2 linked regions of the Catalinimonas alkaloidigena genome follow. The protein of the gene in region 1 interacts with the protein of each later gene in a pairwise test. Links are inferred from orthologs where the notes say so. Each region holds a gene or a part of one and is shown on either strand. Other genes may lie near its edges.

Evidence for each region. Proteins that work in one complex are often made in the same cells at the same time.
Region 2: the proteins of dnaE (region 1) and OKW21_RS28545 interact in binary tests that used the Escherichia coli proteins (3 or more experiments, as listed by UniProt). The link is inferred for Catalinimonas alkaloidigena from one-to-one orthologs.

The regions. Positions count from the first base shown.
Region 1 is NZ_JAQFIL010000001.1:6,096,265-6,105,627, reverse strand. Bases 1,764-6,530 are described here. They hold dnaE (DNA polymerase III subunit alpha), read left to right. Parts: upstream 1,764-2,133; coding sequence 2,134-6,330; downstream 6,331-6,530. Also shown: OKW21_RS24710 (sugar phosphate isomerase/epimerase family protein), read left to right, coding at 1-51; OKW21_RS24705 (NAD(P)H-dependent oxidoreductase), read right to left, coding at 111-1,424; OKW21_RS24695 (hypothetical protein), read left to right, coding at 6,587-6,766; OKW21_RS24690 (outer membrane beta-barrel protein), read right to left, coding at 6,906-7,589; OKW21_RS24685 (class I SAM-dependent methyltransferase), read left to right, coding at 7,935-8,624; OKW21_RS24680 (hydroxypyruvate isomerase family protein), read right to left, coding at 8,621-9,363. UniProt on the Escherichia coli protein: DNA polymerase III is a complex, multichain enzyme responsible for most of the replicative synthesis in bacteria. This DNA polymerase also exhibits 3' to 5' exonuclease activity. The alpha chain is the DNA polymerase catalytic subunit.
Region 2 is NZ_JAQFIL010000001.1:7,028,056-7,033,243, reverse strand. What follows is about bases 1-2,891. They hold OKW21_RS28545 (methionine aminotransferase), read left to right. Parts: upstream 1-809; coding sequence 810-1,973; downstream 1,974-2,891. Other genes in these bases: OKW21_RS28535 (hypothetical protein), read right to left, coding at 2,765-2,891; OKW21_RS28540 (amidohydrolase), read left to right, coding at 1,970-2,776; def (peptide deformylase), read left to right, coding at 230-805; ruvX (Holliday junction resolvase RuvX), read left to right, coding at 1-226. Outside these bases: more of OKW21_RS28535, read right to left, coding at 2,892-3,160; OKW21_RS28530 (T9SS type A sorting domain-containing protein), read right to left, coding at 3,157-5,188. UniProt on the Escherichia coli protein: Shows aminotransferase activity with methionine and histidine as substrates, and to a lesser extent also with phenylalanine.

The DNA of each region.
Region 1 (9,363 bases):
AAGAGCTTGCTGGAAAAAGTAAGAGAGCGTCTTACACCTGAATATGCCTAAAAATATAGCCCCTGTTATTTAGAAAACAGGGGCTTGTATTGAGCTTTTGTTCTTTTGCTTTACCTGGCTTTTACTGTAGCTGTGGCAGGTTCAAATATCTTAAGTTGTTCCTCATACAGTTTATAGACCAGACGATCATTAGGGTAGATAATATCGTCAAAAGTAAGAGCCTGGTCTTTAGGTATGTCTCTTTTAAGGATGACATCATCAGCCAAACCAATGGGTAAGAGGTTCTCTTCTCTGGCGATATCATAGTTCTCACATACTCCGTAAGAAAGGTAGCCTCCGTATCCATCTAAGGTTTCTCCTGCTTTAAGGTCACGTTTGGCAATTGCTGCTACTTCAACAACAGGGCCACCCTGCGGATACATCACTGGGTCATTGAAATGGAATGCCCTGGCGATGGAACTGGGAATATCAAAAAAGCAAAGGTGATAAGGGGTATAAAAACTATATAGTGGACCAGGGCCCATTTTTAGATACTTTAAGTAATCCTTTACCATCGGGTCATCAGTGATGCCGTATACATATACCCCGGGCCCAGGTTTGGCACCTACCACAAAATCAATGATCCCCCCCAGTTCTTTGAGCTCATCGACATCATGTATATCAGTGAGTTCGTCAATATGCTTTTTTGACCTGTAAGCACTCATACCTCGCTTTGCCACTCCCATCCCGGTTGCATTAGCCACTGAAGCTTGTTCAAAGGATAACTTAGTCCCGTCAGTAAAGTTAGTAATCATACGTGTGCCCTGATTTACATTGTTGGCAAACTCCTCCATATCGGTAGGATTTTTATGCTCATCGAGGAAGCCTTTGATATTCCCACAAACCATGGGAGTAAGTCCCAGTCCTTTTACATAGCGGTAAAGGTTCATAATCACCCCTGGCTGGTCACCATCAGTTTGGCTGAGCATTACATCTGACTGATCTGCATAATGCTTAAGGATAGGTCCAATGGTTGCATCCAACTCTGGGTTTAACATCAAAATAGGTTTATTGTACTTGATCGCAGTTAATACTACCTGAGCTCCATAATCAATAGCCCCCGTTGCTTCTACAACGATATCAATCTCTTCGGATCTGCACAATACTTCGGGATCTTCACAAACGCTATATTTATTGGCAAGAATATTATCATCTATTTGTTGATGATTGCTGCAGATACTAACATTTAATACCCCAGCTTTCTGATAGCATTGGGTAGCTCTCTCAGGAGTACGGTTACAGATAGCCACTGCTTTCATGCCGGGAGTGTATTTCTCAATTTGGTTAATTAGTCCGACCGACATGAAGCCTGCCCCTACTACCCCGACCTTAATAGGGTTACCAGCTTCTTCTCGGAAACTCAAAGCATTGTCAATAATAATCATTCCTTGATAAGTTAAATATATAGCGAGTTTTAAGCCAAAGCTACAATGAAATACACAAAAACCATAAATTGTTTAACTATATATAAATAAATTATATAATGTATTAGATAAACAATATTTTTTACGCATTTTTTGTACGATTTGAAGATCAAAATGAAATGTGTACTTCACCCTCAGGGTTTTGCTGCACACAAAGAAACTTCAATGGTAAAAGGAATTGCTGTAATACAATCAGAGAGAATTCAATTCAGAAGAACTATATAGAGAATTCGCTACTGTATGATTGATGTTGAGGTAATTAACTAGGCTGTTTCAGCGTTTGTTTGTTAAAATACACAAAAAAAATTGCAATAGCTTATACTTAATGTTAAATGATTGAAATTTCTGATCTGTTTGAGTATTGAAAGTCTAGTGACTATGGTTTAGCAGCAAGTCTATCTTGTTTGCACCATTAAATACCGTAGCTGAGGGTTGAGTTTTCTTGATATGCATAATACTTTTTGATCACCTTTTTCAAATATTGAGATGACCAGAACATAAGCGTACAAACATGGAAGACTAAGAAATACTTTGATTTTTTCTATTAGTTTTGCTGAGATAAAATGACCAGATTTTGTTACTTGAAGCGACTGTTTACGCTTTCTTAGAGAGTTAAGCATCCTGAAGTACTTAATCTCATATTCTGAGTAAAAAGAGAAAAACAAGCGCTATGTACCTGATCTTTGATACTGAAACTACCGGTCTTCCCCGCGACTATAATGCTCCAATTACAGACCTGGACAACTGGCCCCGCATTGTGCAGTTATCCTGGCAGTTGCATGCTGCCGACGGAAAATTGCTCAACCAGCAGGATTACATCGTAAAACCAGTAGGGTTTACCATTCCTTTCAATTCTGAAAAAGTTCACGGTATCTCTACAGAACGGGCGCTGAAAGAAGGCCATCCTCTAGAAAAGGTGCTTGAGATATTTAACAAAGACCTGGAGCGTACCCAGGTAGTCATAGGTCATAATGTAGACTTTGATATTAATATCACCGGCGCAGAGTTGGTTAGAACAGGTCTTCCTACACATCTGATGGATATACAGAAGCTGGACACCAAAGATGAGTCTACTGACTTTTGCAAAATTCCCGGTGGACGTGGAGGAAGGTACAAATGGCCGACTCTTTCTGAACTCCATCAGAAGCTTTTCGGTGTAGGCTTTGACGAAGCACACAACTCTGCTTTTGACGTTGATGCTACTGCGCGCTGCTTTTTTGGATTACTCAAAGAAAAAGTGGTTAAGCCCTATAATGATGAAGTACCACTGGACAAAATCATCTACGAAGCACCGGATCTTGAGGCTGCCAGCCGTGCTGAAAAGGAGAAAAAAGAGTCAGAAGCTCCAACTATTCCGCTAAGTAATGAGCCAGTCAAAGAAATTAAGACTGCTCCTTTTAGTCATTTACACGTACACTCGCAATATTCTATACTCCAGAGTACGGCCAGTCTTAAAAATATCGTGGCAGCAGCCAAAGAGCAAGGCATGCCCGCCGTGGCAATTACCGACTTAGGAAGCCTTTTTGGCGCTTTTAAGGCGGTGGCCGAAGGCAAAAGACAAGGGTTGAAAGTTATCATAGGTTGCGATGTATACGTAGTAGAAGATCGCCATCAGAAAAAGTTTACCAAAGACATGAAAGACCAGCGGAGTCTGCAACTGCTGCTGGCCAAAAATCAGGAAGGTTATCAAAACCTTTCCAAACTTTGTTCATTAGGATATATTGAAGGCTATTATGGTGGTTTCCCTCGTGTTGATAAAGAATTAATTCAGAGGTACAAGCACGGATTGATCGCAACTACCGGTAGTATCTCCGGTGAGGTGCCCGATCTGATTCTGAACGTAGGGGAGCATCAGGCAGAAGAGGCCTTTGTCTGGTGGAAAGAAACATTTGGTGAGGACTTTTATGTAGAGCTTCAGCGTCATGGTCTGGAAGAAGAGAATCGTGTAAATGACATATTGCTCCGCTTTGCTAAAAAGTACAATGTAAAGGTAATCGCTACCAATGATGTGTATTATACCAGGCGTGCTGATGCTGATGCCCATGATACACTGCTCTGTGTAAAAAATGGTGATGTAATGTCTATGCCTAAGGGGCGGGGAAGAGGGTTTCGCTTTGGGATGCCTAACGATGAGTTTTATTTCAAAACAGAAGAGGAGATGAAGCGTCTCTTCCAGGACTTACCGGAAGCCATCACTAATACCTATGAAATTGTAGAGAAAACGGAAGAACTCAAACTGGAGCGAGACATTCTTTTGCCCCGCTTTGAAATACCCGAAGAGTTTGAGGACCAGGATGACTACTTGCGTCATTTAGCATATGAAGGCGCAAAAAGCCATTATGGGGAGGTCACGCCAGAGATTAGTGAGCGGATAGACCACGAACTGAAGATCATCAAGGACATGGGTTTTCCCGGTTACTTCCTTATTGTACAGGATTTTATCAACGCTGCCCGAAAAATGGGGGTGAAAGTAGGGCCGGGGCGTGGTTCCGCAGCCGGTTCAGTAGTGGCTTACTGTACCGGAATCACCAATATCGATCCGATTGAGTATGACTTACTCTTTGAGCGATTCCTCAACCCTGAGCGTATCTCCATGCCCGATATTGATATTGACTTTGATGACGATGGCCGACAAAAAGTAATAGATTATGTAATTAAGAAATATGGACGTAACCAGGTAGCCCAGATTGTGACGTTTGGCACCATGGCTCCTAAAATGTCTATCCGTGACGTAGCCAGAGTGAGCGAACTGCCACTTCCGGAAGCCAATCGCATCGCCAAGCTTGTACCGGAAAAGCCAGGGACTACCTTTGAGCAGGCATTGGCTGAAGTACCGGAGTTACAGCAAATTAAGCGAGGTAGGGATAAGCAATCAGAAGTAGTAAACCTGGCGCAAACGCTGGTAGGTTCGGTGAGAGGTACCGGCATACATGCTGCCGGAGTAATCATTGCTCCTGATGACCTGCTGGAATATATTCCTGTAAAGACAGATAAAGACTCTGACCTTTTTATCACGCAGTTTGATGGTTCGGTGGTGGAGTCAGCAGGTATGTTGAAGATGGACTTTTTGGGGTTAAAAACCCTAACCATCATCAAAACAGCCCTTGAAAATATTAAACAAAATCATGGTATTGAAATTGACATTGACACGATTCCACTGGATGATGAAGAAACCTACAAACTTTATCAGCGGGGCGATACCGTAGGTACTTTCCAGTTTGAGTCAGATGGGATGCGGCAATGGTTACAAAAACTCAAGCCTACCAATATAGAAGACCTGATTGCTATGAACGCCCTTTACCGTCCGGGGCCCATGCAGTTCATTCCTAACTTCATTGACCGCAAGCATGGGCGCGAACAGGTGGAATATCCTCATCCGCTGCTGGAAGGTATCCTCAAAAATACCTATGGTATTATGGTGTACCAGGAGCAAATCATGCAGACAGCCCAGATCCTGGGAGGGTACTCTCTCGGCGGTGCGGATTTGCTGCGTCGGGCGATGGGTAAGAAGAAGATAGAGGAGATGAACAAGCAGCGGGAGATTTTCGTCAAAGGGGCCAAAGAAAAACATGGGATTGAAAAGGGCAAAGCTGAGGAGGTTTTTTCCATTATGGAGAAGTTTGCCCAGTACGGATTTAACCGTTCACACTCTGCCGCATATTCAGTAGTAGCTTACCAGACGGGATATCTGAAAGCGAATTATCCGGCAGAATACATGGCGGCTGTTCTTACCCACAATATGAACAATTCCGATAAGGTAACTGCCTTTCTGGATGAGTGTAAGCGCCAGGGTATCAATGTGCTGGGGCCAGATGTTAATGAAAGCAGGTATTTCTTCGGCGTGAATAAAGAAGGACAGATCCGCTTCGGCTTAGGGGCTGTAAAAGGCGCAGGTGAAAATGCGGTAAGTGCCATCATAGAAGAACGAGATGGAGAAGGGCTTTACAAAGATATCTTTGAGTTTACCAAACGGATTAACCTCCGACAGGTCAATAAGAAAACGCTGGAGGTCTTGGCAATGGCGGGTGCCTTCGACTGTTTTGATGGCTTGCATAGAAGGCAATACTTACATACTGAAGAAGGAGATGCCAGTCTGATAGAAAAAGCATGTAAGTATGCAGTTACACTACAACAGGAAGAAGAGTCCGCGCAACAATCATTGTTCGGAGGTAGTAATGGAGTAGATGTTCCTCTACCCAGGCTTACGGATTGCGAACCTTATAGTGAGATAGAAAAACTAAAAATTGAGAAAGAGGTAATTGGGTTCTATATCTCTGGACATCCTTTAGATCAGTTTAAGCTAGAAATTGAAAACTTCTGTACATGCACGGTAGACCAGGTACCGAATTATAAGAATCAGGATATATCTGTGGCAGGTATCGTCACCTCATTTCAGGAGCGGCAGACTCGTACTGGTAAGCCTTTTGGCCTGGTAACCATAGAAGATTATCAGACTTCTCTGAACCTTGCCTTCTTTGGAGAAGACTTTTTGAGTAACCGTCATCGGCTGTCTATAGGGGAGTTTGTATACATAAGAGGGAAGGTAGAGGAACGCTACAATCAACCGGATGTCTGGGAACTTCGCCCTCAGTCTGTGCAGCTTTTAAGTGAGATCCGCGAGAAAATGACCAAAGGTGTTCAACTCAAAATTCCTGTAGAAGTTCTGGATGATAAATTAGTATCAGATCTGGAAAAACTTCTCCTGGATTATCAGGGTAGCTGTGCCTTAAAAGTTTACCTGCAAGACGGTATGGAGAGTATTACTGTAGATACCATGTCCAGGAAGTTTAAAGTAAACCCTGTCAATAGCTTTTTTGAAACAGTAGAAAAGCTTAAGGATATTACTTATAAACTAGAGGCTAATTAAGCCCTTATTTGCCAGGTAAGATGAATTGAACCGTGTGCATGCTATGCTAAAAGCCTTGGTAACGCTATTTGAGTAGTTTGGGATAACATCAATGAGCTCTGGGGCATAACAGGTCCTGGACCAACTACCCTACCTTAGATGCCAGTAAGGCTGACATTGCTCAAGATGAAATAAATGAGCAGACACTGCCAGTGATGCAGCGGATAGTTGTTGGGTACATTGCATTGGGGAGAACATAGCAGCGAATCCGCGATGTGTGGAAGTAGAGGTAAGCCTATTGGGTAGCTACGGCAGGCAATCTCTCTATGAGCATATGATGCCTGAAGAACTTGAAAAGGGGATCAGGCTGAACTCGAGTAAGAGCCTGACCAGCGGACTGCATTTGGTGAGCATCAGGCAGGAGAATCTGCGAATGCAAAAATTGATTCTAAAGTAAAAATCTTAAATCATCGTAAGAAAAGAAAAGCAGCGTATTGGCTAGCCTCTGCTTTTCTTTTCTATGAGCGTAGAATATAAAGTCCTTGCTAAAAAGAAGATGACATTTTTACTAAAATAGAATAACTGTTCAAAGTGGTCTAGAATAATGAAATGGTTATGCCCACGGTAAGTGTATTAGCCTGCGGCCCTTCGTCTGCAACAAATACTTCGGAGAACATATACTGTCCGGTAAGGGTGATTCCTCTGAAACCTACCCTTGCATGTGCGCCATAACGCCAGGGATTTAGGTTAAAGTCTTTCCGGTTCTTGGCATAGTCATCATCATTGTATTTGATTTTGGAGTAAGACAGTAAACGGCGGCCTATTACACCCCCCAAGGCAGCAGTAAACCCGCGATAGTCATCATTCGCAAAAAAGCGAAATTCCATAGGAATATTGATGAAATGAACAGAAAGCTTGGTTTTATCTACATTAGGGAATGCTTCATTGTCCAGTTCAACGATTTCAGTTGAATCTCCGTCCATCAGGGTTACCTCATCTGAAAAAGTATAGTTGTGTGAAGAAATACCTATACCCGGATGGAATGAAAACTTTGATTCACCCAAAGCGACCGGGTACAAATAATGAAAGCCAATACTGCGAGAGCGTATGGTTCTGATTTCAAATTCCTCAGGAGCATTCATCAATATATTGACGCCATAGTCAAAAATCAGCATACCCGGAAGGTCAGGTTGTGCCGAGGTGAATTGACTCTGCTGCTCCTGGCCTTGTACCAGTGAGTAGGTAAGTAGAAGGGAAAATATTAAAAATACTCTTTTCATTATTGTTTGATTAGATTTTAAGCTATTAAAAATTCTTCTTCAGTATGTCCGCAAAGGTATTGAGATTTTGCAAGTATGAAACGTCTTCACCAAATTATACTATGAAAGCACAACGCTTGTTATGTATCTTAAGTGTGTTATCTGGTAATTACACGTATAATTTTCCTGAAGTTATCATGCTTTGAGGAAATACAGACAGTTACTATTTTCATGTTTGCGCTCGTATTAACTAGATTATGAAAATGAGTTTGAGGTTGCATTTACCCTTAAATCTTTTCGCTTTTGAGCAAAGGCTTGTATAATCTGAAGGGATTGGGCATTTTGCCTAAAAATCTTAGTTAGATTATGCATATTGAGTTTTTTGAGGGTGATCGCGCCACACAATACGACGATAAAATTCCAACCTGGGTACCTAATTACCGTTTTGTACAACAGTCTATTCCCGCAATACTTAATGCTTATTTTCCTGCTGAAGAAGAGCGCAGACTGCTTATTGCTGGCTGTGGCACAGGACAGGAAATTGCAGAGATCAAACAACAGGTGAGCGGCTGGAAAATTACTGGTATAGATCCCTCTCCTCAAATGATTCGTTTGGCTCAGATGAAACTTGCCTATTGGGATAATGACCCACTTTTAATGCTTAAAACCGGTGTAGTAAGTGATTTGCCAACCGAGCAGAAATATGATGCAGCCACGCTGATACTGGTTTTACATTTTATCCCTGATGATGAGGACGGTAAACTAAAACTGTTGCGTGATATTGCAGCACGGCTTCATACAGGAGCCCCATTGATTATCTCGGATATCTATGCTTCGGATAACTTTCAGCAAGAACTAAAATATTTTCGTCAGTATATGATGAACAAAGACCTGGAAAGCCAGATGATAGACCAGGGCTTGCAGCATGTACAGGAGGATACCCACCGCCTGTCAATACACCGATTGGGTGAATTACTACAGGAGGCGGGATTTCATGCCCCACGTATGTTCAGTAAAGCTTTTTATTACGGGGCGTGGGTTGCCGAAAAACGTTAGACGTCACAAATCCGGACCCCCTCTTGCAGTGAGGCCAGCGGGTCTTGTTTGGGTATAAACTCCTGGGCGATAAATCCTGTAAAGCCGGTATCCACAATAGCTCTAACGATGGCAGGGTAGTATAGCTCCTGCGTTTCGTCAATCTCTGCTCTGCCTGGCACTCCTCCGGTATGGTAGTGAGAAATGTAAGGGTGGTGTTTTTGTATGGTAGCAATTACATCGCCTTCCATAATCTGCATGTGGTAGATGTCGTACAACAGCTTAAAATTTTCTGAGCCCACCATCTTACATAGCGCTACGCCCCATTCGGTATGATCGCACATATAGTCCGGGTGGTTTACTTTGCTGTTGAGCAGTTCCATGGATATAATGATATCATGCTTTTCAGCAATAGGCATAATTTTCTTCAAGCCCTCTGCGCAATTTTTCATGCCTGTTTCGTCATCCATGCCGTCACGATTTCCGGAGAAAGTGATGATCTGCTTCAATCCTGCTTTGGCGGCCAGCGGTATGCTCTCCGCATAGATATCATAAAGCTGTGCGTGATTTTCAGTACGGTTGAAGCACTTAGAAATACCGAAACCATCTCTCAGGCAGGAAGCCATCGCACAGGTGAGACCATGTTTTTTCAAGGTGGGCCAGTCATCAGGGCCTAAAAGCTCTACCGAAGTGATGCCCATCTTTTTGACTTCCTTACAAAACTCATCCAATGTGATATCCCTGTAGCACCATTTACATA
Region 2 (5,188 bases), 930 kb from region 1 along the record:
TGATACACATGCAACCAAACATGTAGAAGGATTTGTTAAAAAGCTGAAAAAAACTTTTCCGGCGCATACCGTATATTTGCAGGATGAAAGATTTACTTCCAAACAAGCCCTTGAGGCCATGATTGAAGGAGGTACATCTAAAAAATACAGAAGAGAAAAGGGCAATATAGACAAGGTGAGTGCCACCATTATTTTACAATCTTATTTAGAAAAGAAGCGTTTTTAAGATATGATTTATCCCATCGTATTATATGGTGATCCCGTACTGAAAACACCGGCTGAAGATATTGAGCCAGGCTCCATAGATGCCAAGCAGCTGAGTGAAGATATGTTTGAAACTATGTATCAGGCCAGTGGGGTGGGGTTGGCAGCTCCTCAAATTGGCAAAAGCCTTAGAATGTTTGTCGTGGATAGTGGCCCGATGGAAGAAGAGGATGAAGAAAGTAATGGGGAAGGCTTCAAGCGGGTATTCATCAATCCGGAAATTATTTCTTATGAAGGGGATGACTGGTCTTTTGAAGAGGGCTGTCTGAGTATCCCTGGAGTTAGGGCAGATGTAAATCGTCCGGAAGTAGTAACCATTAAGTATCTGGACGAAAACTGGAATGAACATACGGAGACTCTGGAAGATATGCCTGCCCGCATTGTACTACATGAGTATGATCACATAGAAGGCATTCTTTTTACTGATCATGTAAAAGGGCTTAAGAAGCGCCTTATTAAGGGTAAACTCAACAATATTACCCAAGGCAAGGTGGATGCAAACTATAAAGTGAAACTTTCACCCAAACTGGCCAAAAGATAGTATTTTGCATTATCAAGCTAAGCAAGCTGAAATATCATCCAAGCTTCCTGATACGGGAACTACCATTTTCACCATTATGTCTAAAATGGCATCTGATTATGGTGCCATTAATCTTTCTCAGGGATTTCCTGACTTTTCTGTTCCTGAAGCACTTCAGAAATTAGTGTACAAGCATATGCATGATGGGCACAATCAATATGCCCCCATGCCTGGGCTATTAGCGTTACGCGAGCAAATTTCTGGGAAGGTCGAGAAGCTATATCAGCGAATAATTAATCCCGAAACAGAAGTAACCATTACTGCCGGGGCTACGGAAGCCTTGCATGCCAGTATCTCAGCCATCGTTCATCCTGGTGATGAAGTTATCGTGCTGGAGCCTGCATATGACAGCTATATCCCTTCCATACAATTGAATGGTGGTATTCCCGTAACTGTAGCTCTAAACCCAAAAGATTTTACTGTAGACTGGAATAAAGTTAGAGAGGCTATTAGTAGTAAAACCCGAACGATTATAGTCAACACTCCCCATAATCCTAGTGGGAGCATTTTTTCTACTTATGATTTAGAACAACTGGCAGAAATTACCAGAGATAACCAGATGCTAGTACTTAGCGATGAGGTGTACGAGCATATTATCTTTGATGGAAAACAACACCAAAGTGTATTATGCCATGAGGAATTAGCTACCCGTAGTATCGCCGTCTTTTCTTTTGGCAAAACTTTTCATGCCACGGGCTGGAAGGTAGGCTACTGCATAGCGCCCCCCCCAATAAGTACAGAGATCAGAAAAGTACATCAGTATCTTCAGTTTAGTGTACACACACCTACACAGTATGCTCTGGCCGAATACATGGATACTTTAGATAGTTATCAGCATCTGGCCGACTTTTACCAGAAAAAGCGTGACCTCTTCCTGAAGCTTACCCAAGCCTCTCCTCTCAAAGCATTATCCTCAGGTGGTACTTATTTTCAATTGTTTTCTTATAAGGACTACTCAAAACTGTCTGACCGAGCACTGGCGGAAAAGCTGACCCAAGAAAACAAATTAGCCAGTATTCCGATTAGTGTTTTTTATCACGACCAAACTGATCATCATTATTTGCGTTTTTGTTTTGCAAAGAGCAACGAAACATTAGAAAAGGCCGCAAAAATCCTTTGTAGTTTATGAGCCAAATTTCTGACACTTTAAATGTTAGCCTTATTCAATCTGAACTTTACTGGCATAACATAGATGCTAATCTTGCTATGTTTGAAGAAAAAATCTGGCAGATTGGAGGAAAAACAGACCTGATTGTACTGCCGGAAATGTTCAGTACGGGCTTTACCAATGCGGCACCTGAACTGGCAGAGCCCATGAACAGCAAAACTTTTCGTTGGATGAAGCAGCAGGCGATGCAAACACAGGCTGCTATCTGTGGAAGCTTTATTGCCAGAGATGGAAAAAAGCTATATAATCGTCTATTGTGGATGCAACCTGATGGTGAATTTGTAAGCTACGATAAGAAGCATCTTTTTAGAATGTCAGAGGAGCATGAAATTTATACTGCCGGTTCTGATAGAGTAGTGGTAGAATGGAGAGGTTGGAAAATCAGGCCCTTGATCTGTTATGATTTACGATTTCCAATCTGGAGTCGTAATGAAACGTACGCTGATGGAAGCCAGTCTTATGACCTTCTTCTGTACGTAGCCAACTGGCCTGCACCCAGAGTTCAGGTATGGCGTACTCTTTTGCAAGCCAGAGCTATTGAGAACCTTTCTTATTGCATTGGAGTGAATAGAGTAGGGGAGGATGGGATGAATGTTTCTTATAATGGTCACTCAATGGTTTACAATTATAGAGGAGAAGTAATGAATGATCTGGGTGAAGCAGAGGATATTGCGCAAATAGAGATTTCAAAATCAGAGCTATCTGCTTTTCGTCAGAAGTTTCCCGCACATCTTGATGCAGATTCTTTTCAATTAGGAAAATAACTCTTCTGCTACATTCATTAAATGTTTTTCTGTAGGCTGATTATAAAAGTTATCTCCTAATGTCTTAGCCATTTTTTCTATTATCAGATTTTGACCTGACAATATAAGCTTCACTCGCCTAGATTTTTCTCTTACCAGCGTATTTATCAGTTTGAGTAACTTATTGGGATTTGCTTTACTGTCATAACTTTCCATCAGGATAAGTATTTTTTCTGCCTGATTAATCAGTTCCTGAGCATAAGTTACCATGCTTACATCTGAAAAATTGTCCAGGCTAAAGGTATTTACTTCAGGATAAAGTTTTTTTATGTGAGATTCTGAGCCGGTCTGAAAAGCCACCTGTTCATGACTCTCCACCAATTGAATATTTAAAAATGCTTTCACTTTACCATCAGTTTTTCGGCACTTACTTTCCCATTACTATTCCAAACTCTGATTAGATATATTCCTCTTGCCAGGCCTGCAACATCTATGGTCATTTCTTCTGTATTATCTTTTGGCTTGAGTTCAGCCAATATCGCTCCATTCATGCTAATCATTTGTAGCCACTTGATTGGCTCTGATGACCGAACTTTCACCTGTGGCTCCGTTAAAAATGTCGGATTTGGAAAAACCAATAGTGCCACATCTTCTCTACTTTGCCAGGCTGAGTAGCTCATCAGGCGAACTCCTCCCTGAGGGCTGCCCACAAAAATATAAGTTTTGTCGGAATCATCTATTTTGGCAGCAGCCAGACTTACATGCTTATCTATTTCCAAGTTCTTTTTTTGGTCGTCTAAACTCACTACTACAGTATCTGCAATAGCCTCTTCTTCAAGTTGGGCAAGAAAATCAGGATACAAAAGCATCCACTCACTGGCATCACTCCTCAATAAATCCTCTTTTCCGTCTCCATCAAAATCATACAGGAGAACAGAAAGGTTACGATTAAATATACTGCTGCTTATTCCCCCGGCATTTCCTATGACAAGTTCCCATTCAGGTAAACCCTCGCTATTCTGGTTTTGGTAATATTCCAGATTTCCTTCACGTTTGGCTATAAATACGTCCACATCACCATCATTATCAGCATCCGTAAACTCAAGCTGGTCAGCCGGGTGAAAATCAAGAGAAAGTGTTTGTCTCTGCTCAGGCTTAAATACCCATGCCCCCTGACTGCTGGCCTGATTTGCTATCCAGTAGAATGTGGCGGGGGAGGAAAAAGAGCTTTCAGCCCCACTCAAAAGCAAATCTGGCAAACCATCTTTATTAAGATCTTCAAAATAAAGGTGAAGCTGCTGTAATTTCCATTGGCTTAGTCCAAGGTAATCTGAAGTAGTGTATTTATAAGTTGGAACATTTGTCGTTCCTGTGTTTTCATAAAGATAAACACCTGCATAATAGCCGTTTTCATGCATGCTTCCGCGATGGGCAATGAATAAATCCATGTCACCATCAGCATCATAATCTACTAGTGTAGGAGCAGCATTTTCGCCTACATCTATCATTGCCGACTGTAAAAAGTTACGCTGTATTAAATTAAATTCAGGCATTTGCGCTGTACCTGTATTCTCATAAAGCCAACTGGAGTTTCGCATATCGGCAGCCCCTGTGATTTCTCCATTAACATTGGGAGCAATCACTAAATCTCTGACACCATCGTGTGTTACATCCACATGATATGCCGCGGGAAAAGAAATGGATAGCTCTTCCGGTATTTCTTCAGGATAGTTAGTGGAAAAAGATGTAAAGAGTGCGTTTTCTCTTGTACCTACATTTTCTAAAAAGTATAGCTCACCACAACCTTCATCACTACTCAGGATATCCTTATCCCCATCACCGTCTGTATCTATGGCTAATAAGGTTTTTCCTCCTATATGAAGCTGTTTGGCATCTTTGTTATACCGGTTACTAATTGCCTCACAGCTCTGACCTTCAAAGGCAAACTGTCCACAACCGCATTCTCTCATCTGGCCCCAGGCATCATCTATTGCTTCAAATTCTAGCGTACTACTATTGCCATTTTCTACGCTTTGGTTCTGGTAGTATTCCATGTTACCTCTACCGTTCACATTATAAACGACAATATCCAGGTCTCCATCGCCATCAATATCACTAATGGCGGGTATGTCAGATGGGTTGAGCTGAATGGCAATTTCAAAGCCTGAGAAACCGATGGTTGCTAGTGGATCAGCTACTAATTCCCATTCCAGTTGCTCACTATTACTCACATTACGATATACTGTGATACTTCTTTTTCCGGAAGCAGTGAATAAATCCTGCTTGCCATCTCCATCATAATCCACAAAGACTACCCAGCTGCTAATATTTTTTGGAAAGCTCAGGCTATACACAGGAGCGTAAACAAACTGCTGGTTTTGGGAAAGGAAAGGTATAAACTGATCCGAAGTTCTATCAAATATGATTAAGTCT